Regions from separate parts of the Sphingomonas sp. Leaf23 genome, predicted to be linked through region 3. Evidence: predicted binding sites of a transcription regulator. Region 3 holds the regulator's gene; each other region holds the start of a gene.
What was found. The regulator LexA, encoded in region 3, represses DNA repair genes until DNA is damaged. The targets are predictions, from matches to a motif close to GTTCCNCNCTTGTTCT.
Positions count from the first base shown of each region.

Region 1: the regulator LexA is predicted to act here: its motif matches at 6,988-7,003, upstream of radA (DNA repair protein RadA).
Region 2: the regulator LexA is predicted to act here: its motif matches at 4,599-4,614, upstream of ASE67_RS15550 (ATP-dependent helicase).

Region 1 covers NZ_LMKR01000003.1:574,878-585,172, forward strand. The annotation lists gene ASE67_RS11055 (mechanosensitive ion channel family protein) at 1-907, opposite strand, end outside; gene ASE67_RS11060 (DNA topoisomerase IB) at 917-1,963, opposite strand; gene ASE67_RS11065 (type 1 glutamine amidotransferase domain-containing protein) at 2,056-2,610, shown strand; gene ASE67_RS11070 (acyltransferase family protein) at 2,690-3,745, opposite strand; gene ASE67_RS11075 (DUF5935 domain-containing protein) at 3,742-5,097, opposite strand; gene ASE67_RS18455 (hypothetical protein) at 5,090-5,230, opposite strand; gene ASE67_RS11080 (glycosyltransferase family 4 protein) at 5,462-6,604, opposite strand; gene ASE67_RS11085 (DUF2945 domain-containing protein) at 6,698-6,910, shown strand; gene radA (DNA repair protein RadA) at 7,024-8,391, shown strand; gene ASE67_RS11095 (CvpA family protein) at 8,590-9,111, shown strand; gene ASE67_RS11100 (iron-sulfur cluster assembly scaffold protein) at 9,165-9,602, shown strand; gene ASE67_RS11105 (cation:proton antiporter domain-containing protein) at 9,602-10,295, shown strand, end outside.
Region 2 covers NZ_LMKR01000005.1:223,659-233,953, reverse strand. The annotation lists gene ASE67_RS18280 (pseudouridine synthase) at 1-919, shown strand, start outside; gene rsmD (16S rRNA (guanine(966)-N(2))-methyltransferase RsmD) at 919-1,458, shown strand; gene ASE67_RS15565 (GGDEF domain-containing protein) at 1,542-2,723, shown strand; gene ASE67_RS15560 (MFS transporter) at 2,726-3,973, opposite strand; gene ASE67_RS15555 (UrcA family protein) at 4,127-4,429, opposite strand; gene ASE67_RS15550 (ATP-dependent helicase) at 4,618-6,906, shown strand; gene ASE67_RS15545 (hypothetical protein) at 7,008-7,190, shown strand; gene ASE67_RS15540 (alpha/beta fold hydrolase) at 7,276-8,100, shown strand; gene ASE67_RS15535 (MFS transporter) at 8,289-9,617, shown strand; gene cysK (cysteine synthase A) at 9,614-10,295, shown strand, end outside.
Region 3 covers NZ_LMKR01000003.1:783,681-793,975, forward strand. The annotation lists gene ASE67_RS12050 (translocation/assembly module TamB domain-containing protein) at 1-943, shown strand, start outside; gene ASE67_RS12055 (endo-1,4-beta-xylanase) at 974-2,122, opposite strand; gene ASE67_RS12060 (alpha-glucuronidase family glycosyl hydrolase) at 2,226-4,355, shown strand; gene lexA (transcriptional repressor LexA) at 4,552-5,214, opposite strand; gene ASE67_RS12070 (molybdopterin molybdotransferase MoeA) at 5,269-6,447, opposite strand; gene moaC (cyclic pyranopterin monophosphate synthase MoaC) at 6,601-7,068, opposite strand; gene trpC (indole-3-glycerol phosphate synthase TrpC) at 7,065-7,841, opposite strand; gene trpD (anthranilate phosphoribosyltransferase) at 7,838-8,830, opposite strand; gene ASE67_RS12090 (anthranilate synthase component II) at 8,827-9,411, opposite strand; gene ASE67_RS12095 (hypothetical protein) at 9,522-9,929, shown strand; gene ASE67_RS12100 (GGDEF domain-containing protein) at 9,933-10,295, opposite strand, start outside.

The DNA.
Region 1 (10,295 bases), 210 kb from region 3:
CCTCGACCACCTCGCGCAGCATGGCGGGGATGCGCGCGCAGGTTTCGGCATCGGTCTGATAGGTGACGCCGAGCACGAAGGATGCGCGGCGATGCGCGCGGCGGGTGTTGTTGGTGATTTCCTTGTCGAGCAGGTTCTTGTTCGAAATGATCCGCTCCTCACCCGTAACCGAGCGGATGCGGGTCGACTTCAGGCCGATCTCGGCGATCGCGCCATTGGTCTGGTCGTAACTGACATTGTCGCCGCGCCGGAACGGTTTGTCGAAGATGATCGACAGCGCGGCGAACAGGTCGGCGAAGATACCCTGCGCCGCCAGACCGATCGCGATACCGCCGACCCCCAGCCCCGCGACGAGGCCGGTGACGTTCACGCCCAGATTGTCCAGCACCACGATAAGCGCGATGGCGAACAGCGCGAAGGTGACCAGCAAGCGGATCAGCCCCATGGCGGATGCCAGCGCCTCGCCATGGTAACTGTCGCTCGCCGTCCGCCGCTCGACCGCGCCCAATATAACCTCGCGCGCCCAGATCGCTGCCTGGAACACGGCGGCGACGGTGAAGAGGAATTCGATCGTTGCGGTAACCATCGGCGGTGCGCTCGCATAACCGTCGACCAGCTTGGCCGCGAGCATCACCATGAAGAACAGCCCGGTACGCCCGACGGCGCGGCCGGCGACGCTGCCCCAGCCGGCACGATCCTCCTCCGCCAGCTTCAGCGCCCAGCGGCGCAGCAGCAGCAGGGTGACGACGATCAGCGCGCCTGCGCCCAGGGCAATCAGCACTTGTAGCCAGTTCTCGGCGATCCAGCGTGCGCAGTCCTGTAGCAGCAGTCGCGCCTGCGCCTGTGCCTGGCCCGTATTGAAGCCCTGTTCGACCGTCGCGACCGGCGACGCTTTCTGTACGCTCATGAAATCCTTTCAGGCGGCGGCGGGCAGGCGCTCCTGCGCCTCCAGCAGCGCGATCAGTCCGCGTTCGTGGCGGCTGAGATATTTGGCGGTGCGCGGCAGGCGGAGCGTATCGCGAAACGCGCTCTGGCCGTCCTTGACCAGATCGATCAGCAGCGGATGGACATAGGATTTGCGGGCGATGGCGGGCGTATTGCCCAGCGCGTCGACCACTGGACCCAGCATCGTCTTGAGGGTGATGTCCGCATCCGCCTCGGCCAGCGTGGTGAAGGCCAGCACGCTTGCCCCCCAGGTGCGGAAATGCTTGGCGGTGAAATCGCCGCCCATCGCCACGCGGATATAGGCGTTGACGTCGCTCGAGGTGACCGGGTGCGTTTCGCCTGCTTCATCGACCCAGCGGAACAGATGCTGCCCCGGCAGGTCCTGGCATTTGCGCACGAAGCTGGCGAGTGAGCGGTCGGTGATGGTCAGCACGCGCATCTTGCCCGACTTGGCGCGGTATTGGAGCCGCAACTTCGTCCCGGCGAGTTTCGCATGCCGCTTGCGCAGCGTCGTCGCGCCGAAGCTCTTGTTGACCCGCGCATAGCCTTCGTTCCCGACGCGCACCCGCCCGAGGTCGAGCAGCCGCACCACCGCCGCCACCGCGCGGTCGCGTGATAGCGCACGCTTGGCCAAGTCCTGTTCGACCTGCGCGCGGAGTTTCGGCAGGGCGTGGCCGAACGCAGCGCATCGATCGTACTTGGCGCTTTCCTGCGCTGCGCGGAAATCGACGTGATAGCGATATTGCTTGCGACCCTTTTCATCCCAGCCGATCGCCTGGATATGGCCGGTGGGGTCGGGGCAGAACCACGCGTCGCGATAGGCTGGCGGCAGGCCGATGGCGTTCAGCCGGTCGACTTCGGCACGTTCGGTAATGCGCTCGCCATCGGCATCGTAATAGCCCCAGCCGCGCGTCAGCTTCTTGCGGGTGATGCCCGGCGCGTCGCAATCGGAAAAGACGCAGCCGGCGGGGCAGGGAATGTCGTCGTCGGTTGGTTCGATCGGGCTGTCCCTGCGCATGTCCCGATCAATGTTCGGCTCGTCGCTTCGTTCCGGAACCGGCGTGGGGCCAACCGGTTACGACCGGACCACCCCGCACAGGAGATTTCCCGATGGCCGACCTCGCCAATGCCCGCGTGCTGATCCTCGCCACCGACGGGTTCGAGGAATCCGAACTGTTCGATCCGCGTCAGGCGCTGCTGGATGCCGGCGCGACCGTGACGCTGGCGTCGATCAAGACCGACCCGATCCAGGGCGTCGTCCAAGACAAGGAAGACGCGCGGAAGATCACGCCCGACCTGACGCTGGATGCGGTCGATACCGAGGAATATGACATGCTGTTGCTGCCCGGCGGCGTCGCCAATCCGGATGCGTTGCGCATTCAGGAACGCGCGGTCGAGATCGTCAGCGAATTCATGGACGACGACAAGATCGTCGCCGCGATCTGCCACGCGCCCTGGCTGCTGGTGGAGGCCGATGTGGTCGACGGCCGCCGCGTGACCAGCTGGCCATCGGTGCGCACCGACCTGGAAAATGCCGGGGCCGAGGTGGTCGATGAAGAGGTCGTGATCGACGGCAACCTGATCACCAGCCGCAAGCCCGACGACATCCCCGCCTTTTCGAAGGCGGTGATCGAGGCGCTGCAGGAAGAACTGGCCGAGGCGTGAGGTAATGGGGGCGGGCGCTCGCTCGCCCCTCCACTGGCGTCACCCCGGATCAGGTCCGGGGTGACGACTTTGGTGAACGTCAGGCGGCAACCACCCGTCGCCGATCCCCAACCCGGTTAAGCCACGTCTGCGCCGGCCGTTCGACCCCGCGATACAGCAGCTCCGACGAGAGGATCACTGCAACGACATATAGTGCCAGCACCCATGCTGGCGCGTCGCTGGCATCCTGCACCAGCAGCAGCTTGAACACGAACCACAGCAGGAAGTGGCCGAGATAGGTCGCATAGCTGATCTCACCCAACCGATAGATCGGTGCCCATTCCAGCGGGTTGCCGCGCCGGCTCGACGTGATCCCGACCGCGAGCAGCAGGCATGCCAGCGCAGCCGGCAGCGACTGCGCCTCCGACAGCAGTTTCAGCCCCCATGCCGCTGCCAAGCCGAGCGCGAGGAGCACCGCGATCGCCGCAATGCGGTCGCACCCTTGCCAGCGCAGCCACAGTGCGCCGATCGCGGTCCCGGCCGCGAACTGGATCACGCAGCGTACGACCGCAAAGCGTTGCAGGTCGCTGCCCAGGCCATCCTGACCGCATAGCGGCAGGATACCGAACAGCAGCACCGCGACGAACCCGACCAGCACCACGCTCGGCAATTTCCGCCAATCGATGGCAACCGCCAGCAGCGGGAACAGCAGATAGGCGGCGGATTCGGCAGAGATCGACCATGCCGGATCATTCCACTTCAGCGGATCGACGAACCCCCAGCTTTGCAGCAGCATGACGTGGAGCGGCAGTTCGGCAAAGGGAAAGCGGTCGATATTGCGCCCGGTCGCCGCCAGCACGCTTGCCAGCGCGACCGCACAGGCCAATACGAACAGGTGCAGCGGCCAGATACGTGCCATCCGCTTCCACAGGAACCGGCCGGCGACAGGAAATCCACCCTCGGCAAAGCGGCGCCCCCATGACAGCCAGATCACGAAGCCCGACAGCAGGAAGAAGAAATCGACCGCCAGATAGCCCTTGGCGATGGCGGATTCGATCCCCGGATGCATTTCCGCCATTGATCCGCGCAGGTGGAACAGCACGACCCACCAGGCGGCAAGCCCGCGGGCACCGGTCAGCGCCTTCAACTCGTTCATGCGGTGACCGCCTCCTTCCTGCGACGCTGGATCGGGTTCCACGCCCGTTCGGATCGCTTGCGCGCCAGATAAGTGTCGAGCCCGATCTGCGCGCCGATCAGCATGAAGACGAATGGTTGAAAGGCGATGGCGACGAAATTCGCGCCGAACAGATAGACGATGTGCCCGTTCTGCAAAGCCGCCGCCAACGGCACGACCCACGCCTCATCCTCCGCCGCCTTTGCATAGCGCCGCCGCAGCACCTCCATTCGGAACAGCCCGCCGAGGTTGATGAGCAGCCAGATCGCGAGGCCCGGATAGCCCTGTTCACCCAGCATTTCGAAATAGGCCGAGTGATAGGCGCGCCCGGCATCGACCTCGAGGCTGCGCTCGACCGTCTGGTTGCCGCCCTCGCCGACGACCGCGACCTTTTCATAGCGAATGCGGTTCTGAAGATAGGCGACGAAGCCCCCGCCGAACGGGTTCTGCTTCACGTACTCGAGCGTCCACATCCACACCGCGAGGCGGGTCGAGGCCGAAGCATCGGACTGGTAGGTGCCGATCGTCTCCATCCGCTGGGTAAAGGCCGATGGCAGGAACGGCACCGCCATCAACCCCGCCGCGCCGGCCAGCGCCAGATAGGTCAGCCGCCGCTTCACGTCGCGCAGCATCAGCACGCCGAGCAGGACGATGCACAGCAGCCCGGTGCGCGTCGACGTGCCGACCGGGATCAACATGCACGAAAAGATCAGCGCATAGCAGAAGGCGCGTACCCGCCAGTCGGGCGGGAATATCGTGCCGAATTTGCTGAACCACAGGATCAGCGGGATGATCGCGATGGCGACCGTCGAGATCGTCGACCCTTCGTACAGGCCGGCATTGTTCGACACCATCAGGTTGAGTTCGCCGTACCCGCCGCCCGACCCCAGCGTCTTGATCCCCCCGACGATGATGATCGACGCGGCGGACAGCACCATGAACAGCAGCAGCGATTCGATCCGCAGTTTGGTGCGCAGCGTCAGCGGCAGGAAGATGGCGAAGGCCAGCGCTTTCCACACCCATTCCCATTTGAACTGCGCCTCGACCGGGAAATCGGCGGTCTTGGTCGTCCAGAAGCAATAGAGCAGCAGGGCGAGCATCAGGAGCTGGCGCGGCGCCATCCGCGTATCGCGCTTGTCGTCCACCGCAACCCACGCCAGCACGGCGAGGCCGCACGCGATCAGCGAGATCGGGATCGAATTGAGCAGGAGATAGGTCAGCCGCTGCGGCGATACGATGTCGATATAGACATAGGTCAGCACGAACACGAACGGCTTGCGAAACCCGGCCGCGAACAACAATCCCAGAAAGGCGACGAAGACGAGATCACGCACCGAAGCGATCCCGTCCTTTACGCGGGCTGTCGTCCCGCACCCGTTCGTCGTCGAGGTCGGGCCGCCGCAGCAACCGCCACGCCGCGAACAGCATCAGCAAATGGGTCAGCCCCAGCGAGAAATTGTCGATCATCGGCGCGGGAACCCTCAACGTCACCCGCAGCACTAGCGGATACGGGTTGATGCGACGTTAAGCGATTGGCGGAGCAGGGGCCAGGCACGCCGCCCTCCCGTCACTCCCACGCCCAACCACCCGTCACCCCGGATCAAGTCCGGGGTGACGAAGAAGGGGTTCAGATCACCAAGTCGTCATTCCCGCGAAGACGAGAATCCATACCGCAACGTCGCGGCCCCAGCGCCGCCGCTACCCGCGAACGATCTTCAGATACGCGTCCAGCACCGACTGGTTCGCCGTATCCCAGCGATAGCCCTTCGCCGCCTCATGCCCGGCCAGCCCCATGCGCCAGCGCAGGTCGGCATCCTCGCACAGCCGGGCGATCGCATCGGCATAGGCCGGCACGTCGCGCGGTGGCACCAGGAAGCCGGTCGTGCGGTCTTCGACCATGCCCACCGCGCCGGTCGCGCGCGCGGCGACGACCGGCACGCCGGCGGCCATCGCCTCCAGCGTGACGTTGCCAAACGTCTCGGTGATCGATGGGTTGAAGAACACGTCCATCGACGCGACCGCGCGGCCCAGATCGTCGCCCGCCTGAAACCCAGCGAATACGGCATGCGGCACGCGTTCGGCGAACCAGTCGCGCGCCGGACCTTCGCCGATCACCAGGATGCGGTGCTTCACGCCGCGCCGCTGCAATTCGGTGGCGACGTCGGAAAAGACATCCAGCCCCTTTTCCAGCACCAGCCGCCCGAGGAAGCTGACCGCCACCTCGTCATCGCCGATGCCCAGCGACCGCCGCCAGTCGAGGTCGCGCATCGCCGGGCTGAACCGCTGGTGATCGACCCCGCGCGACCAGATGCCGATCGGCGAGGTGACGCCCCATTCGCGCAGCAGGTCGGCCATGCCGCGTCCGGGTACCATCACCTGATCGGCGCGATTGTAGAACCGCTTCGACAGGGCGACTGCTACCGGCTCCAGAAACCCGATGCCGTAATATTGCGGATAGGTTTCGAACCGGGTGTGGAGCGAGGCGAGCGTGGCGATCCCCTTGTCCCGGCCCCAGCTGAGCGCCCGGTGGCCGAGAATGTCCGGCGCGGAGACATGGACGATATTCGGTGCGAACGCTTCCAGATCGGCGCGCGTCTTTGCGGTCAGGCCGCGCGCCAGCTTATATTCGCCGCGCCCGCCGGGCATTCCGTAGGCGGGTACGCTGACCAGATCGCCGGTCGGGGGAAAGGCCGGCTTGTCGGTCGTCGGCGAATAGACGCGCAGGGTGACGCCATGGTCGAGCAGGTGGCGCGCAAGCCGGTTCAGCGCCTGGTTGGCACCGTCACGGACATAATTGTAGTTTCCGCTGAACATCGCGACGCGGAGCTGGGAAGGCTTCATCCGCGTGCCCATAGCGCCGGAACGCCGGTCACGCCACCGGAACGCTTGGCCACCGCAACGGGTTGACCCGCCTGACAAACAGGAGCGGACACGATGAGCGACAGCTACAAGAAGGGTCAGACCGTCAAATGGACGTGGGGCAACGGCACGGCCGAGGGCAAGGTCGAGGAACGCTTCGAGAAGCGCGTCCAGCGCACGATCAAGGGCAGCAAGGTCGTGAAAAACGGTACGAAGGAAAACCCCGCTTATCTGATCGAACAGGAAGACGGCACCAAGGTTCTGAAAAGAGGCAGCGAACTCGACTAAAATCCTCCCCGGTACGGGGAGGGGTACGATCCGCAGGATGGTGAAGGGGGTGTCCACCCACGCGACGCGTGGTGGATATTCCCCTTTCGTTCCCCGTCTGCTACGGCCCGCGCATGGCCAAACCCCAGAAGCGCTATGTCTGCCAGCAATGCGGATCGGTTTCCTCGAAATGGGCGGGGCAATGTGCCGACTGCGGCGACTGGAACACGCTGGTCGAGGATGCCGGTGCGGTCGTCACGCCCTTTTCCGCGCGGCATAACCTGCAAAGCGGTGGACGGCCGATCCTGCTCTCGGGCCTCGACACCGACATCGCGTTGCCGGAACGTCTCCAGACTGGAATCGCCGAGCTCGACCGGGCGCTGGGTGGCGGGTTCGTCGAGGGATCGGCGACGCTGATCGGTGGCGATCCCGGCATCGGCAAATCGACCCTGCTGCTACAGGCCGCCGCCAGGCTGGCGTTGGCGGGGAAGGGCGTTGCCTATGTCTCGGGCGAAGAGGCGGCCGATCAGGTCCGCCTGCGCGCGCGTCGGCTGGGGCTTGGCAATGCACCGGTGCAACTGGCGGCGGCAACGTCGGTGCGCGACATCCTGACGACGTTCGGCGGATCGGCCGCGCCCGACCTGCTAATCATCGATTCGATCCAGACGATGCACAGCGACCTGATCGAAGGGGCACCGGGCACGGTCAGCCAGGTCCGCGCCTCCTCGGGAGAACTGATCCGCTTCGCCAAGGAACGCGGCACCGCCGTCGTGCTGGTCGGTCATGTCACCAAGGACGGGTCGATCGCCGGCCCCCGCGTGCTCGAACATATGGTCGACACCGTGCTGGCGTTCGAGGGCGAGCGCAGCCACCAGTATCGCATCCTGCGCGCGGTCAAGAACCGCTTCGGCGGGACCGACGAGATCGGCGTCTTCGCGATGGAAAGCGAAGGATTGTCCGAAGTTTCAAACCCTTCGTCGTTGTTCCTGACCAGCCGTGACGAGAATGTCACCGGCACCGTCGTCTTCCCGGCGCTGGAAGGTACGCGGCCGGTGCTGGTCGAGGTGCAGGCGCTGACCGTCCGCTTGGCGTCCGGCGCAACCCCGCGTCGGGCGGTGGTCGGTTGGGATTCGGGCCGCTTGGCGATGATCCTTGCGGTGCTGGAGGCGCGCTGCGGATTGGCGTTCGCTACCGCCGAAGTCTATTTGAACATCGCCGGCGGCTATCGCGTGACCGACCCCGCCGCCGACCTCGCCGTCGCGGCGGCGCTGGTGTCGGCACTGTCCGAGCGGCCGATCCCATCCGACGCGATCGTGTTCGGCGAAATCGCGCTGTCGGGGGAAGTGCGGCCGGTCGCGCACGGTGCGCTGAGGCTGAAGGAGGCGGGCAAGCTCGGCTTTTCCCGCGCGCTGGCACCTGCAGCGCAGGCGGAGGGTGGGGCGATCAAGCTGTCGGGGTTCAAGGATTTGCCGAGGTTCGTGGATTACATGCTGGGCCGCTAAATCCTCCCCGGCACGGGGAGGGGGACCGTCGCCGAAGGCGATGGTGGAGGGGGCTGTCCACGTCCACCACGGTTCCGTTCGCGGAACGCCCCCTCCACCAGCCTGCGGCTGGTCCCCCTCCCCGTGCCGGGGAGGATCAGTGATGCGATAGACACCACCACCTCGACAATCCCCCCGCCGCCCGGCATAGCCTCGCCCATGGGCCTGACCTCGCTCGACATCGCCGTCCTCTGTACCGTCGGCGGCGCGGCCGTGCTGGGCTTTCTGCGCGGCTTCGTCACCGAAGTCCTGTCGCTGGGCGCATGGGCGCTGGTCGTGCTGCTGCTGAAACTGTTCCACACGACCGTCGCCGCCGCGCTGGTCGGGCCGACCGGTACGGCGGGCGGCGCGGCGACGCTGGCGTTCGCGCTGATCGCGGGCACCGGCTATTTTGCCGGGCGGCTGGTCGCCAACGCCGTGGGCGCGCGCACCCGTGCCTCGGTCCTGGGGCCGGTCGATCGGGCACTGGGCTTCGGTTTCGGCGCGTTGAAGGGGTTGATCCTCGTTAGCCTCGCCTTCCTGCTGCTGCTGCTTGCCGCCGACTTCATCGGTGGCGGCCCGACGCGTCGCCCGTTGTGGATCAAGAACGCGCGCACCTATCCGCTGCTCAACGCCACCAGCATCAGCGTCGTCGACTTCATCGATCGCCGCCGGCGGGGCGAACCGGTGTTCGGCGAATAGAAAAAGGCGCCCCGCGACTCGCCACCGTCACGAACCCGCCCTACATCGGGCCGGTGAGCGCAAACCTGTACAATACCGAAATCCTCCGCCTTGCCGCCGAAACCGCGCAGGCCGTCCGCCTTTCCGACCCGCAAGCCTCCGTCGAAAAACGCTCGGCCGTTTGCGGCAGCCGGGTAACCGTCGATATCGCGCTCGGCGATGATGGTCGCGTCACCGGCGTCGGCATGCTGGTGCGGGCCTGCGCGCTGGGGCAGGCATCGTCGGCGCTGCTGGCGCGAGAAATTGTCGGAAAGACCCCTGCCGAGCTTGCCGTCGCCAGCAATGCGCTGTCCGCATGGCTGGCCGGGGAGGGGGATGTGCCCGACTGGCCCGGCCTGACGCTGTTCGAACCGGCCCGCCCGCACAGCGCGCGCCATGCCTCGATCCGCCTGGCCTTCGAAGCCGCCGCCGAAGCCGCCGCACAGGCCGCCGGTCAGCGGGCCGCCGCCTGATGGAACACGGCACCGCGTCGCTGCTCCATGATTTCGCGCCGTTGCTGGGCGCGGCGCTGGTCTTCGTTCTCATTTTCCGCAAGCTGGGCCTCGGTGCCACGCTCGGCTATCTCGTCGCCGGATCGGTGGTCGGGCCGCAGGTGCTGGGGCTGGTCGGCAATGCCGAATCCAAGCTGGCCATTGCCGAGCTCGGCATCACGCTGCTGCTGTTTCTCGTCGGTCTGGAACTGTCGCCCTCGCGCCTGTGGCAGATGAAGCGCGACATCTTCGGCCTCGGGTTGTTGCAGGTCGTGCTGTGCGGCGTCGCAATCACCGGCGTCGTCTGGCTTGCCACCCATTTCAGCTGGGCCGCGGCCATCGCGCTCGGCCTGCCGCTGGCGCTGTCCTCGACTGCGCAGGTTCTGCCGATGCTGCAATCGGCCGGCCGCATGAAGACGCCGTTCGGCGAACGCGCCTTTGCGATCCTGTTGTTTCAGGATTTGTCGATCGTCCCGCTCATCACCATCGTCGCCGCGCTGTCGCGCAATCCCGCCGATGCCGGTGGCCCGCCGGGGTGGCAATTGGCGCTGTGGACCGTAGGCGCGGTCGTCGGGCTGATCCTTGCCGGACGTTTCCTGCTGCGCCCGCTGTTCCGCCTGATCGGCAATATGGGCGAGCGCGAGATGTTCGTGTTCGCCGGGCTGTTCACCGTCA
Region 2 (10,295 bases), on a different contig from region 3:
CCGCAAGACGCTGGCCAACAAGCCGACCAGCAAGCCGGCACCCGAGGGGGCCGATCCCGCCGCGCTGAAAAGCTGGAAGCGCGCGACGCCGCTGCCGCGTCCCGAACCGGTGGCGACCGGCGCGCGCTTCGGCGACGAACGCCGCCCGCGCACCGAACGCGACGGGCAGCGTTCGGGGTTCAGCGGGCGTCGCCCCGACCGCGACGCGCAGGACGGCGGCGAGCGGCGCAGCTTTGGCGCGCGACCGCAGGGTGGCGAGCGCTCCGGCTTCGGCGCGCGACCGCAGGGTGGTGAGCGCTCGGGCTTCGGCGCGCGACCGCAGGGTGGCGAACGCTCCGGTTTCGGCGCACGCCCGCAGGGTGATGAACGCTCGGGCTTCGGTGCGCGGCCGCAGGGCGATGCGCGGCGCGCGGGTCCGCGCACCCATGCGACCGAACGGCCGGTCGAACCGCGTGAGGGCTTCGACCCGCTGGCGCAGGCGGGACAGACGCCGGCCGAGCGGCGGCAGCCGGGGCTGGGCGATCGACGTGCCTATGGCGATCGACCCACCGACAATCCCCGTGCCCGGCGCGCGGCGGCCCATGCCGAGCGGCCGGGCTATGACGGGGTGGCGCGGGTATCGCGCAAACCCCGCGAACAGGTGCCGGGCGACGACCGCCCGGCCCGGTCCAACAGCTTTCGGTCCAATCCCGTCCGGTCCAGTCCGGCGAGTACCGACGATGCACGCGCGCCGCGCGGGCCGGTCGACAAGCGGATGACGCAGGCGGAAGCGGCCGATGCCGATCGGGCAAGCTTCATCGACCGGCCCAAGCGCAAGCCGAGCGGCTGGGCCAAGGCCGGTCCCGCGCCGCGCGTCACCAAGGGCAAGCCGAAGGGCGGCCGCCCCGGCGGCGGCAAGCCGGGCGGGGGCAAGCGCTGATGCGGGTGATTTCGGGCCAATGGCGCGGCCGGCCGATCGTAGCGCCGAAAGGTGATGCGACCCGTCCCACCGCCGACCGCACGCGCGAGGCGCTGTTTTCGATGCTGGCCAGCCGGGTCGGCAGCTTCGACGAACTGGCGGTCGCCGACCTGTTCGCCGGATCGGGTGCGCTGGGGATCGAGGCGCTGTCGCGCGGGGCGTCCACCTGCCTGTTCGTCGAACAGGACAAGGCCGCACTCGACGCACTGCGCGCCAATCTGGCGAAGCTGGAGGTCGGCGGGGCTGATGTCCGCGCGACGTCGGTGCTGGCGCTCGGCCCCGCGCCGCGTCCGCTCGACATCGTGATGATGGACCCGCCCTATGGCAGCGGTGCCGGCGCGGTGGCGGCGGACAAGCTGGCGCGGCTGGGCTGGATCGGGCCCGCGACGTGGGTCAGCATCGAAACCGCCAAGAGCGAGGTGCTCGACCTGCCGCAATTCAGCGTCGATGCCGAGCGTAGCTATGGCAAGGCGCGCCTGACCCTGCTCCGCCTCCTCTGACCCGGCAAAAAATCCGCGCTGTTCATATTTTCCCCGAAAAATGGTGATAACGATCCCGAATCGGCAATTTGGCGGGATCGGGAATGGACAGCGCGGTATATGCCCTGATCGTCAACGCCTGCATCGCCGGGCTGTTCGCCACGGCGTTTGCGATCGTCCGGGTATCCTATCCCGAACAGCGTCACGTATCGTGGTTCATCCTCGCCTATCTCGTCGGCGGGCTGACCCCGCTCAGCGAACTGGGCGTGCGGCTGACCGATCATCTCACGGCGTTCCTGATCCTGAGCTATGGGTCGTTCCTGCTCAGCATCACGTTGTTGCAGGCGGGGATGGCCGGGCTGGCCGGGCGGAAGATCCCGGTCGGGCCGTTGCTCGCGCTGGTGGCGTTCGGCGCGGTCGATCGCGCGCTGATCTGGAACGGGCCGCGCAACGCGCTGTGGTACGAAATCGCCTATCAGGCACCGTTCCTGGTCGGAGCCGGGCTGTCGACCGTGATCGCGGTCGATGCGGTACGGCGCAAGCGGGGACCGTTGTGGCTGGCGCTGGGGATCGTGTCGGCGACGACCACGGCGCATTTCCTGGTCAAACCGTTTTTCGCCGCGACCTTCGGTTCCGGTTCGACGGCCAAGGCCTATGCCGGCAGCAGCTATGCGCTGTTTTCGCAGGCGACCGGCGGCGTGCTGATGGTTACGGCCGGATTGCTGGCGCTGTTGCTGGTCGTGCAGGCGGCGATGGGGCGGACGATATCCGAATCGGAAACCGATCCGTTGACCGCAGTCGCAAACCGGCGGGGGTTCGAGCGGCGGGCGGCCCCGCTGGTCGATGCCGCGCGCGAGACGGGCGAGCCGCTGGCCGTGATCCTGTTCGACATCGACCATTTCAAGCGGGTCAATGACGGCTATGGCCATGCGACCGGCGATGCGGTGCTGCAGGCATTTGCGCGCCTGTTGACCGGGCGGCTGCCGTCATCGGCGGTGGTCGCGCGGCTGGGGGGTGAGGAATTCGTCGCGATACTCGACCGCACGACCCTGCGCGGCGCATGGCTGGCGGCGCAGGCGGTGCGCGCGGGCATCCCGGCGATCGGCGGTCACCTGCCCCCGATCACGGTCAGCGCCGGGCTGGCGCTGCTGGAGCCGGGCGATACGCTGAACAGCCTGATCGATCGTGCCGATCGCTGGGTCTATGACGCCAAGCGCGCGGGCCGCAACCGCATCTGCCCGGTGCCGGACGCGGTCATCGACGCACAGGCGCTGCGTACCGCTTAGATTTAGCGGGTGCGCGGGACCAGCAACAGGCCGAGGATGCTGGCGATCCCCGCCGCGCCCAGCACCACGCCGACCGCGCCCAGCCCGTGCGACACCGACAGCGCCTGCGCGATGCTGGGGGTCAGCCCGCCGCCGATGACGCCGCCGACGTTGAAGCCCATCGACGCGCCGGTATAGCGCACCCGCGCCGGGAACAGCGCGGGCAGCCACGCGCCGAGCGGCCCATAGACGAAGCCCATCATCAACAGCGCGAACGACAGCCACGCGCCGATCACGAACAGCGATCCGCCGCCGACCATCGGCGCCAGCAGCACCCCCGCCAGCACGACGCCGACACAGCCGCCCGCCAGCACCCTTGCCGGGGTCGCGCGATCCGACAGCCATCCGGCCAGCGCAATGCCGGCGGCCATGAACAGGATCGCCACCAGCTGTGTCTGGAGAAACGCGCTGCGGCTATAGCCGAGCGTGGTGGTGCCGTAGCCGAGCACGAAGGTGGTCGCGATATAGTAGAGCGCAAAACAGGCGACGACGCCGAACGTCCCGGCCAATGTCGCGCGCAGATGGGCGCCGGCCAGTTCGGCGATCGGCACGGCGGCGGGCGCTTCCTGCGCCAATGCGCGGGCAAAGGCGGGCGTTTCGTGCAGCTTCACCCGCACCCACAGCCCCAGCGCGACCAGCGCCGCGCTGAACAGGAAGGGCAGGCGCCAGCCCCACGCGGCAAAATCCGCCTCCGACAGCGTGAGGCCGAGCAGCAGGAACAGCCCGTTGGCGGCAATGAACCCGACCGGCGCGCCCAGTTGCGGCACCATGCCGAACCGCCCGCGCCAGCCCGGCGGGGCATTTTCCACCGCCAGCAGCGCCGCGCCGCCCCATTCGCCGCCCAGCCCCAGCCCCTGCGCGAACCGCAGCGTGCACAGCAGCAGCGGCGCGACCCAGCCGACCTGGGCATAGGTCGGCAGGAACGCGATCAGCAGCGTCGATCCGCCCATCAGCATCAGCGACGCGACGAGCGTCGATTTGCGCCCCAGCCGGTCGCCGAAATGCCCGAACACCACCGCACCCAGCGGCCGGGCGATGAAGGCCAGGCCGATCGACAGATAGCTCGCCATCAGCTGTGCCGACGCGCTGTCGGATGGAAAGAACAGCGGCCCGAATACCAACGTCGCGGCGGTGGCATAGATATAGAAGTCGTAGAATTCGACCGAAGTGCCGATCAGGCTGGCGATCAGGATGCGGCGATGGACGCGCATGGGATGCGGTTGGGTCATGCGCCCGCGTAGCAAGTTGCCACCTTAAGGCAAGAAGCGTTCGCGCAAGCGCATTGGCACGTAATTATCGCATCTCGGCCGCGAATGTCGTCACCCCGGACTTCATCCGGAGTGACGTACCCTGGCGGGATGAACTTACTTCGCGCTGGCGACCTCCACCGGGGTCAGCTGCGCGATGCGCACCTGCGCGTCGCGGTGCATTTCCTCGCGGCAACGGCGTTCGTCGGTCACCCGGCGCAGGCCGGTCAGCTGCGACTGGCACCCGCGCTGCGCGGCGGCGTCGATGCGGGCGTCGAGCAGGCGGCGTCCTTCCGAAGAGGCGAGGTCGAGCCCGGCGACCGACACGCGTGCCGTCACCGGCTCACGCAGTTCGGCATGGGCGGCGGACGACAGGCAAGCGGCGGCGGTCGCCGCGAGGGCGAGGAAACGGATCGTCATGGGGTTGGCTCCTGCGAAAGCGTGCCCGTCGCGGCAGCGGTCGTCGGGCTTGACGCCGCCATCCACCGGCACCCGCCCGATAGCGCCGCCATGTTGCACCGCAACGAAGGGGCGATGGCAATATGATGACGGTTGAGAAACGATTTCCTTGCTTGTCGCTTTACCGTTCGTTCCCTACCTGTTCGACGATGGCCGCCCTGACTCCCCCTGCCCCGAACTCCGTCGACGCCCCGTATCTGCGCGGCCTGAACGAACCGCAGCGTGATGCGGTACTGACCACCGATGGGCCGGTACTGGTGCTGGCGGGTGCCGGGACCGGCAAGACGGCGGCCTTGACTGCGCGGCTGGCGCACCTGCTCTACACGCGAAAGGCCTATCCATCCGAAATCCTGTCGGTGACCTTCACCAACAAGGCGGCGAAGGAGATGCGCGAGCGGGTCGGGCGGCTGGTCGGCGATCTGGTCGAGGGGATGCCGTGGCTTGGCACGTTCCACGCGATCGGCGCCAAGATGCTCAGGCGACATGCCGAGCTGGTCGGGTTGCAGTCGAACTTCACCATCCTCGACACCGACGACCAGTTGCGGCTGCTCAAGCAGCTGATCGTTGCCGCCAATCTGGATGAAAAGCGCTGGCCGGCACGCAGCTTGGCTGGCCTGATCGACGGGTGGAAAAACAAGGGGATGACCCCGGCGGATGTCGATGCCGGGGAAAGCGAACGCTTCGCCAATGGCCGCGGCGGTGAATTGTACCAGCAATATCAGGACCGGTTGCAGGCGGTGAACGCCTGCGACTTCGGCGACCTGTTGCTGCACGTCCTGACGATCCTGCGTACCCACCGCGAGGTGCTGCAGCAATATCAGCAGCGTTTTCGCTATATCATGGTCGACGAATATCAGGATACGAACAGCGTCCAGTATCTGTGGCTGCGGTTGCTGGCGCAGGAGCGGCGCAACCTGTGCTGCGTCGGCGACGACGACCAGTCTATCTATTCGTGGCGCGGCGCGCAGGTCGAAAACATCCTGCGCTTCGAACGCGACTTTCCGGGCGCGAAGATCGTCAAGCTGGAACAGAATTACCGCTCGACGCCGCATATCCTGGGCGCGGCGTCGGGCGTCATCGCGCATAATGGCGGGCGGCTGGGCAAGACGTTGTGGACCGAAACCGACGTCGGCGAAAAAGTCCGCGTCATCGGCGTGTGGGACGGCCCGGAGGAAGCGCGCCGCGTCGGCGAGATGGTCGAACGCGGGCAGCGCGACGGCAAGAATCTCGACAATTTCGCCATTCTCGTGCGCGCGCAGCACCAGACACGCGAATTCGAAGAACGCTTTATCGGCATCGGCATGCCGTACCGGATCGTCGGCGGCTTCCGCTTCTACGAACGCGCCGAAATCCGCGATGCGCTGGCCTATCTGCGCGTCGTCAACCAGCCGGCCGACGACCTGGCGTTCGAACGGATCGTCAACGTGCCCAAGCGCGGGTTGGGCGACAAGGCGGTGCAGACCATCCACCGCTTCGCCCGCGCGACCGGCTCTTCGCTGATGACCGCCGCCGCGCGCATCCTCGACACCGACGAACTGACCGGCGCGGCGCGCAAGTCGCTCGGGCGGCTGGTCGGCGATTTCGCGCGCTGGCGCGACATGGCGCAGGGCCTGCCGCATGCCGAACTGGCGCGGCAGTTGCTGGACGAAAGCGGCTATACCGCGATGTATCAGGCGGAAAAGACCGCCGAGGCCGCCGGGCGGCTGGAAAACCTGACCGAACTCGTCCGCGCGATGGAGGAATATGAGTCGCTCGGCGCGTTCCTCGAGCACGTCAGCCTGGTAATGGATAACGAGGCGTCGGCCGAGGAGCCGAAGGTCACGATCATGACCATCCACGCCGCCAAGGGGCTGGAGTTCGACACGGTGTTCTGCGTCGGATGGGAAGAAGGGCTGTTCCCGTCGCAACGCTCGCTGGACGAGGGCGGCACCGCGTCGCTGGAGGAGGAACGCCGCCTCGCCTATGTCGCGATCACCCGCGCGCGGCGGCTGGCAGTGATCTTTCACGCGGCCAATCGCCGTATCTATGGCCAGTGGAATTCGTCACTGCCGTCGCGCTTCGTCGGCGAACTGCCACCCGAGCATATCGAGACCGAGACCACCATGTCGGGCGGCGAGAGCCTGTGGCGCGCGAACTGGAGCGAGCGGGCCGATCCGTTCGCCGATGTCGCGCGCGGCACCGGGCGTGGGCCGGGCTGGCAACGCGCGGCATCGCAGGGGTCGGGCTTCACCCCCACCCCATCGCGGGTGGTCGAGGCGCGGGCGAGTGCGATCAGCCTCGGCAATAAAGGCCGCGGCGACCTGTCCACCGGACAGCGCGTATTCCACCAGAAATTCGGTTACGGCACGATCGAGACAATCGAAGGCAACAAGCTGGAAGTGTTGTTCGAGACCGCCGGACAGAAACGGGTCATCGACAGTTTCGTCACGCCCGGGTAACGGCCGGTCGTTTCTGAACCGATGCTTGATGTGGATCAGCGACGGATCGAAAACAACGGCATATGCATGGTCCGCCAAGTACGAAGTACGAGGAGGGCACCATGCCGATTGACAACATTACCTATTATCGCCGCCGTCTGGCCGAATCGCGCCACCGCGCGGATGAGGCGAGCCTGCCCGAAGTGCGTCGGGTCCATGCCCAGATGGCGGAACGCTATTCGGCAATCCTGCGCGATGCCGAACGCGGCGTCGTCCGCCCGCTGCTGGGCATCGTTCCACGCTGACCGTACGGTAACGCCCGTATCGCACAGGCAACCGCACCACGGCTCACTCGTTCACGGATCAGCAATTCCAGACGAGGACCGCGCCATGCCCTATGTAAAGACCCGTGACGGCACCAACCTGTTTGTGAAGGATTGGGGCCAAGGCCGCCCGGTGGTGCTGATCCATGGCTGGCCGCTGTCGGCCGACAGCTGGGACCCGCAGGCAATGGCGCTGGCCGATGCCGGGTACCGGGTCATCGCCTATGACCGGCGCGGGTTCGGCCGGTCGGACCAGCCCTGGTCTGGCTATGACTATGACACCCTTTCGGACGATCTGGCCGATGTGCTGAAGGAAACCGGCGTCACCGACGATATCGCGCTGGTCGGTTTCTCGATGGGCGGCGGCGAGGTCGCGCGGTACATGTCGCGGCATGGTGGCAAGGGGGTGACCCGCGCGGGCTTCATCGGTTCGGTCGTGCCGTACATGCTTCAGACCGACGACAATCCCGATGGCGTGGCCGCCGACCAGCTTCAAGAGATTGCCGACAATATCAAGGCGGATCGGCCGAAGTTCTTCCGCAGTTTCTTCGACCAATTCTATGGCGTCGGCTTCATCACCAGCCCGGTGAGCGAGGAAGTTCTCGACCTGTCGTGGAATACGGCGATGCTGGCCGGACTGAAGCCCACGTTGGCCTGCGCGGAATCGTTCGGGACGACCGATTTCCGGCCCGACCTGCCCTCGATCACCGTGCCGACGCTCATCATCCACGGGACGTCGGACCAGACGGTGCCGATCGACGCCACCGGCCGTGCACTGGCCAAGGCGCTGCCGAATGCCACGCTGGTCGAATATGACGGCGCGCCGCACGGGCTGTTCGCGACGGAAAGCGACCGGTTGACCGAGGATTTGCTGACGTTTCTTTCGCGGTAAAAACATCCGTCATCCCGGCGGAAGCCGGGATCCATGGATACGGGCCGTCGCGATAGAAGCGATGCCGATCGTATCCATGGATTCCGGCCTTCGCCGGAATGACGATGGCTGTTGGACAAGCCACCGCCGAACACCCCCCAAGCCGATCTGCATTGCCCCGGCCCCTCCCCGGACCTAAACCCCAGCCCATGGCCGTCACCCCCCACCCATTATCGATCGCGCCGTTCCGCGCCTATTTCCTCGCGCGCCTGTCGAACACGCTGGCGCAGATCGCGATGGTCGTGGTCATCGGGTGGCAGGTGTATGACATTGCGCGCGAGACGATGACCATCAAGCAATCGGCGTTTCAGCTGGGGCTGATCGGCGTTGCGCAGTTCCTGCCGTTGCTGGTGTTGTCGCTGGTCGCGGGCTGGGTCGCCGACCGGGTGGACCGGCGCTGGATCGCGCGCGGATCGGTCGCGCTGGAGGGCGGGTGCGCGCTGCTGCTCGCGTGGCTGACCTATAGCGGCCAGATCACCCTGCCCTGGCTGTTCTTCGTCGCCGCGATGCTGGGCGTCGCGCGCGCCTTTGCCGGGCCGGCGTTGCAGGCGCTCGCCCCCAACCTCGTGCCGCCGGCCGTACTGCCGACCGCGATCGCGATGAGTTCGATCGCGTGGCAGGGCGGATCGGTGCTGGGGCCGGCAATGGGCGGCTATCTCTATGCGTTCGGCCATTACCTGCCCTATGCGGTGTCGGCGGGGCTGTTCCTGTTCGGCCTCGTCATGCTGCTCCTGATCCCGCCGATCCCGCGCGCGGCGATCACCGGCAACATGAACCCGTGGCGGCAGATGCTCGACGGCCTGTCCTATGTCCGGCGCAACCGGCTGGTATTCGGGGCGATCTCGCTCGACCTGTTCGCGGTGCTGCTGGGCGGGGCGACGGCGATGCTGCCCATCTATGCCCGTGACATTCTGCAGATCGGCGCGGACGGCCTGGGCCATCTGCGCGCGGCCCCGGCGCTGGGCGCGGTGACGGTCGCCGCCGTGTTCGCGTTCAAGCCGCTGTCGAAGGATGTCGGCGCGAAGATGCTGCTGTCGGTGATGGGCTTCGGCGCGGCGACCGCGCTGTTCGGGCTGTCGGCACCGCTGTTGATCCCGGTGTTCGGGCCATCGGCGATCGGCAGCGACTTCGCGCCGGCCGCGATCCTGGCGCTCATCTCGCTGTTCGTCGTCGGCGCGACCGACATGGTGTCGGTCTATGTCCGGCAATCGCTGATCCAGCTGCACACCCCCGATGCGATGCGCGGGCGGGTCGGCGCGGTGTCGACGCTGTTCGTGTCGGGATCGAACGAGCTGGGCGAAGCGCGCTCCGGTTTCCTCGCCGCGCTGGTCGGCCCGGTCGTCGCCGTCGCCGGTGGCGGGGTGCTGGCGATCGGCGTCACGATGCTGTGGTCGCGCCTGTTCCCCGAATTGCGCGCCGCGCGCAGCTTCACGCCCCCTGAAGACCTAGAAGTCACCCCGAAGGAGACCCAGCCATGAAGGCCGATACCATCCTGCAAACGATCGGCAACACGCCGCACGTCCGCGTCCGCCGGCTGTTCGGCGATGCCGAGGTGTGGATCAAGTCCGAGCGGTCGAACCCCGGCGGGTCGATCAAGGACCGCATCGCGCTGGCCATGATCGAGGCAGCCGAGGCGTCGGGCGACCTGAAGCCCGGCGGCACGATCATCGAACCGACCAGCGGCAATACCGGCGTCGGGCTGGCGATGGTCGCGGCGGTCAAGGGATACCGGCTGATCCTGGTCATGCCCGAGAGCATGAGCATCGAGCGGCGTCGCCTGATGCTGGCCTATGGCGCGACGTTCGACCTGACGCCGCGTGAAAAGGGGATGAAGGGCGCGATCGAGCGGGCGCAGGAACTGGCGGCCAAGGTGCCCGATGCGTGGATTCCGCAGCAGTTCGAAAATCCGGCGAATGTCGACGTCCATGTGCGGACGACCGCGCAGGAAATCCTGCGCGACTTCGCCGACACGCCCGTAGACGTCATCATCACCGGCGTTGGCACCGGCGGCCACATCACCGGCGTCGCCGAGGCGCTGAAGAAGGAATGGCCGGAGTTGAAGGTGTTCGCGGTCGAACCCGAACTGTCGCCGGTCATTTCGGGCGGACAGCCGGGGCCCCACCCGATCCAGGGCATCGGTGCCGGCTTCGTTCCCG
Region 3 (10,295 bases):
GCTCGCGCGGAGCGACGCACTGGGTGCATCGGCGACCGGCGATATCCGTATCCAGAACGGGCGCGACGGCGGGCTGATCTCGGGCGATATCATCATCCCCGAGGCACGGTACCAGATCATTCGCCAGGGTGCGGCCGAAGTACCGGAGCTGACCGGGGTCCGGCGCAAGAGCGATGCGAACCGGCCGGACGCCGTGCAGCAGCGGCAGGCGGCGGTATCTGCCGGCCTGTTCCGCCTCGCGCTGCGGGTGCGAGCCGACAACCGGCTGTTCGTGTCGGGCATGGGGCTGGAATCGGAATGGCAGGCGAACCTGCGCGTCGCCGGCACGTCCGCCGCACCGACGATCAACGGGCAGTTGCAGCTCGTGCGCGGGACCTATTCGTTCGCCGGCAAGCGGTTCGAGGTCGAACGCGGCATGATCCGGTTCGAGGGCGAGGATTATATGAACCCCGTCATCGATATCGTCGCATCGACCACTGCCGAGGGGATCACTGCCACGATCAACGTGTCGGGCACCGCGCAGGCACCGCAGATCGCGTTCAACTCCACGCCGTCGCTGGCGCAGGACGAGGTGCTGTCGCGGCTGTTGTTCGGTAGTTCGGTGACGAACCTGTCGGCGACCGAGGCGATCCAGCTGGCGGCGGCGTTGAACTCGCTGCGCGGCTCGGGCGGCGGCGGACTGAATCCCCTGGGCAAGCTGCGCTCGGCGACCGGGTTCGACCGGCTGCGCGTGATGGGCGGCGATGAGGCGAGCGGGCGTGGTACGTCGCTGGCGGCGGGCAAGTACCTGACCGACGATATCTATGTCGAGATCATCACCGACGCGCGCGGCTTTACCGCCACGCAGATTCAGATCGCGCTGACCAAGACGCTGAGCCTGTTGTCGCAGACCGGATCGTTCGGCGGGTCGAACGCATCGCTGCGCTACAGCCGCGATTATTGATGGGCGGCGGCGGGTGACACCGCCGCCGGTTCAGCGTTTGCGGGGCACGCCGCCGGCCAGCGCCGCGATCATGGCATCGCGCAGCGGCTTGGGGCGAAGCTCCATGTCATAGGGGCAGCCGCGCGCGACTGCACCGTCGGGACGCGGTTCGAACCCGCGCAGCCAGCTGTAGCGGTCGCTCAGGCCCCAGGCGAGGACGTCGCCCAGCTGCGGATAGGACAGCATGATGTCCAGATAGGCGCGCGTAAAGTCGGCGACGCCGCGGTCGCGTGGGGCCACAGCGACGGGCAGGCCGCGATCGCGCACGTCGAATTCGGTAATGACCAGCCGGTATCCCATCGCCACCACCCGGTCGAGGAACCGCCGCCATTCCGGTTCCAGCCGGTGGGCGACCGCACCGGCATCGGTGGTCGGCTGGAACAGGCCGATATGCGACTGCACGCCCAGCGAATCGACCGGCGTGCCCCGCTTGCGGAACGCCTCCAGCAGCGACAGCACGCCGGCGCGATGCTTCTCGTTGCCGTCTTCCCAGCTCATATAATCGTTATAGACCAGCTCGGCATGCGGCGCGGCGGCGCGGGCGGTGCGGAAGGCGTGGTCGAGGACATTGGCCGTCCCGCCCATCGCCCGCGACAGCGACGTTTCGCGCAAGTCGCCGCTATCGGGATCGACCGCCTCGTTCACCACGTCATAGCTGTCGATCTTGCGACCATAGCGTTTGGTGACGGTCTCGATATGCTGGTCGAGGATGCCCGCCGCTGCCGTCGCAGGGCGCTGCCCGAAGTCCTGGTTGTTGAGCCACGCCGGAAACCACTTTGAATAGGCCCAGTAGAGCGTGTGCCCGCGCATCGCGAAGCCGTGCCGCATCGCCCAATCGACCATCGCGTCGAATTGGGCAAAGTCGAACCGGTCGGCGGCGGGGCGGAGCGCCTGCCACTTCATCTGGTTTTCGGCGACCAGCACCGCACAGTCGCGTTGCAGCAGCGCGGCATAGGCCGGATTGTTGAACGACGCGGCGTCGCGTCCGGGCGGGGCCCAGGCGAAGGCGGAGCCGAAGCGGCGCCCGCGCTGTGCGGCGGCGGCGTTCGGCGTCAATACCGCCGCGGCTGCGGACACGCCTTGCGCGGCCAACATCGCGGCACCTCCGGCCAATATGCTGCGGCGATCGATCATGGTCATCAGGCTCTCCCATTCCCACGTTCTTCGACGTGGTAGCGTTACCATGTCCGGGATGATATCCCCGAGTCAACGCCGTCGGTCAGACGGGAGGAAGGGATGCAGGATGCTGAGAGCGATCGGGTGGGCGGTGCTGCTGTGCATGGCGTGGACGGCGCCGGCCCATGCCGAGGACGGTTATGACCTGTGGCTGCGCTATCGGACGCTGCCGACATCGCAGGCGGCGGCGGTCGCTGTGAAGGCGAGGGTGGTCGTTAGGGACGAGCAGGATGCCACGATCGCGCACGCGGCGGCGGAGCTGGAGCGCGGACTGTCGGGGCTGACCGGTCGGCAGGTTGCGACCGGTGCGGTGGCGGACGGGGCAATTCTGATCGGGACTGCCCGGTCGGGGCGGATCGCGGCGTTGCGCCTGCCGCTGTCGGAAGTAGGGCCGGAGGGCTATGTGCTGCGGTCGGCGGTGGTCGACGGGCATGCCATCACGGTGATCGCGGCGAACCGGCCGGTGGGGGTGCTGTATGGCGCGTTCCAGCTGTTGCGGATTGTCCAGACCGGGCAGGCTCTCGACCGGCTGTCGATTGTCGAACGGCCGCGGCTGGCGCTCAGGGTGCTGAACCATTGGGATAATCCCGACCGCTATGTCGAGCGTGGCTATGCGGGGCAATCGCTGTGGGACTGGCAGAAACTGCCGGGCTTCAGCGACCCGCGCTATACCGATTATGCGCGGGCCAATGCGTCGGTCGGGATCAACGGGACCGTGCTGAACAACGTCAATGCCAGCCCGGATATGCTGACCCCGGCGTTTCTGGAGAAGGTCGAGCGGTTGGCGGTGATCTTTCGCCCATGGGGCATCCGCGTCTACCTGTCAGCGAAGTTTTCGGCACCGATCGAGGTCGGGGGCCTGAAGACCGCCGACCCGCTCGACCCGCAGGTCGCGGCGTGGTGGCGGGCGAAGGCCGACGAAATCTATGCCCGCATCCCCGATTTCGGCGGCTTTCTGGTGAAGGCCAATTCGGAGGGGCAGCCGGGGCCGGGGGATTATGGCCGGAGCCATGCCGAGGGGGCAAACATGCTGGCCGCCGCGCTCAAGCCCCATGGCGGGGTCGTGATGTGGCGGGCGTTCGTCTATGCCCATGACAAGCCGGAGGATCGTGCGAAGCAGGCCTATAGCGAGTTCCAGCCGCTCGACGGGACGTTCGCAGACAATGTGATCGTGCAGGTGAAGAACGGGCCAATCGATTTCCAGCCGCGCGAGCCGTTCCATCCGCTGTTCGGGGCGATGCCGCGCACGCCGCTGATGATGGAAGTGCAGATCACCAAGGAGTATCTGGGGTTCGCCACCCACCTCGCCTATCTGGGGCCGATGTGGGAGGAGGTGTTGCGGAGCGACACCTGGCGCCCGCGAAAGGGTGTGACCGTTGCCGACGTGCTGGCGCGCCCGGTTGGGCTGAGCGGGATGGCGGGGGTGGCCAATGTCGGGAGCGATCGCAACTGGTCGGGGTCGCAGTTCGATCAGGCGAACTGGTATGCCTTTGGGCGGCTGGCGTGGAACCCAGACGATCGAGCCGACGCCATCGCGCGCGACTGGGCGGCGATGACGTGGGGGCAGGCGGTGGCCGAGCCGGTGGCGGCGATGATGCTGCGGTCGCGGCAGGCGGTGGTCGATTACATGATGCCGCTGGGGCTGCACCACCTGTTCGCGACCGGGCATCATTACGGGCCGGGGCCATGGGTCGACGATCTGGCGCGGCCGGATTGGAACCCGGTCTATTATCACAAGGCCGACCGCGTGGGGGTTGGGTTCGACCGGACGCGGAGCGGTAGCGATGCGGTCGGGCAATATGCACCGGCGCTGGCGAAGCGGTGGGGCGATCCGGCGACGGTGCCCGAGGACCTGTTGCTGTGGTTCCACCATGTGCCGTGGGAGCGGCGGATGGCGTCGGGGCGGACGCTGTGGGAGGAATTGGTCGGGCGGTACGACCGGGGCGTGGCCGAGGTCGCGGCGATGCAGGGGCAGTGGGCGGCGCTCAAAGGAAAGGTGGATGACCAGCGCCATGCCGAGGTCAGCCAGTTCCTGACGATCCAGCGGGCCGAGGCGCAGTGGTGGCGGGATGCCTGTATCGCCTATTTCGCCCAGGTGTCGGGGCGGGCGTTGCCGGCAGGTGTGGTGCCGCCGGCGCATCCGCTGGCGTGGTACAAGGCGGTTCGGACCCCCTATGCGCCAGGGAATGGGCGGTAGGGTTTCCGCTGTTCTAACGAAGAAGGGGGACCCCGGCGCAAGGCCGGGGTGACGGTAAGTTCACTGGTCCGCGTCAAACGGACCAGCACCCGTGATTTAGCATTTTGGCTAAGTGACTGTCAGCCAAAGGCTATTTGGCCAAAGTTCACAAAGTTCACACTCGCCGCGTTTTCGCGATCAAATGTGCTGTTGCGAATTAGTAGCGGCGCAGCAGTCCGGCCAGCTTGCCCTGCACCCGCACCTGTTCGGGGCGGTAGCGTTGCGGGTCGTAGCTGCGGTTGGCGGGGTCGAGACGGATCATCGCGCCTTCGCGACGGAAATATTTCAGCGTCGCCTCGCTATCCTCGATCAGCGCGACCACGATTTCGCCGTCGCGTGCGGTTTCGGTGCGGCGGACCAGGGCATAGTCGCCGTCGAGGATGCCGGCCTCCACCATCGAATCCCCGGCCACTTCGAGTGCGTAGTGATCGCCGGCACCGAGCAACGCGGCGGGAACGGGTAGCGTCGCCTGCCCCTCGATCGCCTCGATCGGGACACCGGCAGCGATGCGGCCGTGCAACGGCAGCTCGACGACATCGTTGGCCGGTTGCGGGGCAACACGGGGTGCTGCGGCAGGCTTTGCCACCGGCTTCTTCGCGACCGGGCGGTCGGGCATCCGCAGCACTTCCAACGCGCGGGCGCGATTGGGCAGGCGGCGGATGAATTCGCGTTCCTCCAGCGCCGAGATCAGGCGGTGGACGCCCGACTTCGACTTGAGGTCGAGCGCTTCCTTCATTTCCTCGAACGAGGGGGAGACCCCGGTTGCCTTCAACCGGTCGTCGATGAAGCAGATCAACTCGTGCTGCTTACGCGTCAGCATAAACGTCCTCCGTCGGAACAGACGTGGAACCAATAGGAAACGATTTATAAGCCGTCAAGCGAGTTGCAGGATTTCCGCCGAGTCGCCCGCATCAGCCGCCGGGGCGTGGGGCGCACGCACGATGAGGCAGTCGGAACGGGCGAGCGTGCGCAGCATCGAGCTGTCCTGAATGGCGGCGGTCGACACCTGTCCATCGATCAGCGTGGCGCGCAGATAGTCCTGCCGCGCACCATTGGCCGGCAGCGGATGGGCAAGGGCCGCGCGGGTGCTGCGGGGCATCGGGTCGGCGGCGCCGGCGATGCGGGCGGCGAGCGGGCGGACGAACAGCAACGCGGTGATGAACGACGACACCGGATTGCCGGGCAGGCCGAGGACGGCGGCGTCGCGCAGCCGGCCCGCCAGCATCGGCTTGCCCGGCCTGAGCGCGATCCGCCAGAAATCGAGTTCGCCGCCCGCCGCCGCCAGCGCGGGGCGAACGAGGTCATGGTCGCCGACCGATGCGCCGCCGGTGGTGACCAGCAGGTCGCAGTCGACCGCCGTGAACGCATCGACCAGCGCGTCCATCCGGTCGGGCAGGATGCCGAGGTCGATGCGCTCGACGGGCAGGTCGGCGAGCAGGCCGGCGAGCATCAGCCCGTTGGACTCAGGCAACTGGTCTTCGCGCAACGCCTGTCCAGCGGGGACCAGTTCGTCGCCGGTCGCGGCGATGGCGATGCGGGCGCGGCGACCGACCGACAGCATGCCGTGACCGGCGATCGCGGCGAGTGCGGCGCGGGCGGGGGTGATGCGATCGCCGGCGGCGATCAGCAGCTCGCCTTCACGGAAATCGAGGCCGGCGCGGCGGACATTGCCGCCGCGTACCGGGCCTTCGCCTGACAGGTGCAGGCGGGTGCCGTCGCGCGTCGCCTCCTCCTGGACGAGCACGCAATCGGTGCCGGCGGGCATCGCCGCGCCGGTGAAGATGCGGGTCGCCTGTCCGACGGCGACGGTGCCGGGAAAGGCGGCACCGGCGGCGCTTTCGCCGATCACTTCCCACGGGCCGGGCAGGTCGTCGAAGCGGATCGCGTAGCCGTCCATCGCCGAGAGCGGGCGGGCGGGCTGGGTGCGCAGCGAGATGATGTCGGCGGCGGCAAAGCGGCCGAGCGCTTCGGTCAGGGGGAGGGTTTCGGGTGTCGCGGGGCGGGCGAGGGCGAGGATGCGGGCCTGCGCTTCGGCGACGGGGAGGAGGGACATGCGCTGGGCCTTTGCGTCTGATCGTCACCCTCGGCCTGATCCGGGGTTCCGGTTTCTCGTTCGGAGAGAAGTAAGAAGCGGGACCCCGGGTCAAGCCCGGGGTGACGGTTGGGGTGGAGGTGGTTGCACCGCCGCCGCGCGGGAAACCGGCGCTTAGCCCCGAACCCAGTCTCCGGACTTGCCGCCCTGCTTTTCCAGCAGGCAGATGCCGTCGATCACCATCGCCTTGTCGATCGCTTTCGCCATGTCATAGATGGTGAGGAGTGCGGTGGAAGCTGCTGTCAACGCTTCCATTTCCACCCCGGTCTTGCCATCGGTCGCGGCCGTTGCGGTGACGCGGATTGCGTCGGCTTCGAATGCGAAATCGACCGACGCTTTGGTCAGCGGCAGCGGGTGGCACAGCGGGATCAGGTCGCTGGTGCGCTTGGCCGCCATGATGCCGGCGACGCGGGCGACGGCGAGGACGTCACCCTTTTTCACCAGCCCGTCGCGGATCGCGGTCAGCGCCTCGGCGGCCATCACGATGCGGCCGGTGGCGATGGCTTGGCGTCGGGTCGCAACCTTGCCACCGACATCGACCATGCGCGCGCTGCCATCGGCGTCGAGATGGGTCAGGCTCAAGCGATCATCGCCCGCGTCGCCGCCTCGACATCGGCGTGCCGCATCAGCGCCTCGCCGATCAGGAAACAGCGGACGCCGTGTTCGGCCATCGCATCGAGATCGGCGCGGGACGTCAGGCCGCTTTCGGCGACAAAGGTGCAGCCGGCGGGGGCATGGCCGACCAGTTCATAGGTCCGCTCAAAGCTGACCGAGAAGTCCTTGAGATTACGGTTGTTTACCCCGATTAGCCGCGACTGCAGCGCCAGCGCGCGGTCCAGTTCGGCGCGGTCGTGGACCTCGACCAGCACGTCCATGCCCCGCTCGATCGCGGCGGCTTCGATCTCCGCCATTTGCGTGTCGGATAGTGCGGCGACGATGATGAGGATCGCGTCGGCACCGAGCGAACGGGCCTCGGCAACCTGCCAGGGATCGACGTTGAAGTCCTTGCGCAGCACCGGCAGGTCGCACGCGGCACGGGCGGCAACCAGATACTCGTCGGCGCCCTGGAAATAGTCGATATCGGTCAGGACCGAGAGGCAGGCGGCACCGCCGGCCTGATAGGCGCGGGCGTGGGCCGGGGGATCGAAATCGGCGCGGATCAGCCCCTTGGACGGGCTGGCCTTCTTGATCTCGGCGATCAGCGCGTGGCCGGGCCGGGCGTCGAGCGCGGCGCGGAAGCCGCGCGGGGCGCTCTGTTCGCTGGCGCGTGCGTCGAGGTCGGCAATGCTGGCGCGGGCGCTGCGGGCGGCGACTTCGGCGCGCTTGGTGGCGAGGATGGTGTCGAGCATCGTCATGAATAGGCGATCCATTGGTCGAGCAGGCGGTCGGCCGCGCCCGAATCGATGACCTCGGCGGCGCGTTGGGCACCGTCTGTCAGGTCGGTGGCGGTATCGGCGATCATTAGCGCTGCGGCGGCGTTGAGCAGCACCGCGTCGCGATAGGGACCCTTCTCGCCCCGCAGCAGCGCGCGGAGCGCGGCGGCGTTGTGATGGGCATCGCCACCGCGGATCGCGCTGATCGGGTGGCGGGACAGGCCGGCGTCTTCCGGCACGATGCGGTCGGCCATGGTCATGCCGACGGGCACGACGATGGTCGGGCCGGCACCGGAGATTTCGTCCAGCCCCTCCTCCCCCGACACGATCAGTGCGGTTTCAGCGCCGAGCAGTTCCATCGCCTCGGCATAGACCGCCGCGTAATCGGGGCGGGCGATGCCGATCAGCTGGCGGGTGGTGCGTGCCGGATTGGCGAGCGGGCCCATCAGGTTGAAGATGGTGCGCCGCCCGATCCGCTGGCGGATGGGGGTGATGCGCTTCATCGCCGGATGGTGGTTGGCGGCGAAGAGAAAGGCGATGCCGATATCGCCCAGCGTCGCTTCGGCCATCGCGCCGGCCCGCCCCATGTCGAGGCCGAGTGCTTCCAACGTGTCGGCGGCGCCGGCCTTGCTGGAGGCGGCGCGGTTGCCGTGCTTGGCGACGGGGACGCCGCTGGCCGCTACGACCAGGCTGACGGCGGTGGAGACGTTCAGGGTATGGTGGCCGTCGCCGCCGGTGCCGCAGACGTCGATGGCGTCCGCCGGGCCGTGGATCGGGATCATGCGGTGGCGCAGCGCGCGGGCGGCCTCGGCAATCTCGATGCTGGTCTCGCCGCGAATGGCGAGGTCGATCAGGAAGGTGGCGATGGCGTCGTCCGACACCGTTCCGTCGAGGATCGCGGCGAAGGCTTGCGCCGCGCTTTCGTGGGCGAGCGGCGTCGACGGATCGGGGAGGAGCGCGGTGACGGTCATGCCGGCATCGTCGCGGGAAGCCCTGCGTCCTTCAGGAAATTGGCGAGCATCGCGTGGCCATGTTCGGTGGCGATGCTTTCGGGGTGGAACTGCACGCCGTGGATGGGGAGTTCGCGGTGGCGGAAACCCATGACGCTGCCGTCCGACGCGGTGGCGTTGACCGCCAGCACGTCCGGAATATCGGTCACGATCAGCGAGTGATAGCGCGTCGCGGTGAAGGGCGAGGGGAGGCCGGCGAAGACGCCGGTGCCGTCATGCTCGATCGGCGAGGTCTTGCCGTGCATCAGCCCGCCGCGCACGACCTTTCCACCGAAATGCTGGCCGATCGCCTGATGGCCGAGGCAGACGCCCAGCAGCGGGCGCTGCGCCTCGGCACAGGCAGCCACCAGGTCGAGCGAGATGCCGGCCTCGGTCGGGGTGCAGGGGCCGGGCGAGATCAGGAAACCCTGCGCGTTGCTGGCCAGCGCCTGTGCCGCGGTTATGCTGTCGTTGCGCTCGACGCGGACCTCCACGCCCAGTTCCATCAGGTAATGGACCAGATTCCAGGTAAAGCTGTCGTAATTGTCGATGACGAGGATCATGGCACCGCCATAGCGTCCTGTGGGCAGCGTGCAACGGCAGGAATCTTTGCGCGTTCATGTTCTGGTCATCGGTGCGGTCGCGTATGGATGGCGGGTCAGGAGATACGAATATGGCGCGTTGGGTATGGGCGGGATTGGCGCTGGCGATTACGACGCCGGCGCTGGCACAGGATGCACCCGCCGATCCGCCGCCGCAGCGCGTGCGCAACGCCACCGTCTATGGCAAAGACGCCTGTCCCAAGCCTGCCAGCGACGACGAGATCGTGGTATGCGCCCGGCTGGATGAGGGGGAGCGCTATCGCATCCCCAAGCGATTCCGCGCGCCGCCGGACAGGTCGTCGGCGGGTGCCAGCTGGGCGGTCAGGGCCGACAGCGCGATGGAAGAGGCGCGGGTCGGGCGGCCGAACAGCTGTTCGGTGGTCGGAACCGGCGGGCAGACCGGCTGTACCCAGGCGATGTTGCGCAACTGGTTCGCATGGCGGCGCGACCAGCAGGCGCAACAGCGCGATATCCCCTGACATTCAGGCGGCGTCGTTCACCGGCGCCAGGCTGTCGTCGTAGCGATAGAGCCGGCCGGCGCGTTTCGCGGCGTAGAGCGCGGCATCGGCGCGGCGGCGCAACTGGTCGAGGGTCGCAGCATCCTCCGGAAAACAGGCATAGCCGATGCTGGCGCCGACTGGAGCGGCTATGTCGTCATCAATGCGGTAGCGCCGGGCGGACAGTGCGTGATGCATCCGTTCGGCAAGTGTTTGGGCGGCGTCGGGCGGCAGGTCGCGGATCGCCACGATGAATTCGTCGCCGCCCAGCCGCGCGATGGCGGCGGTGTCGGGTGCGACCTGGCGCAGCCGTGCGGCGACCTCCACCAGCACGCTGTCGCCCGCGGC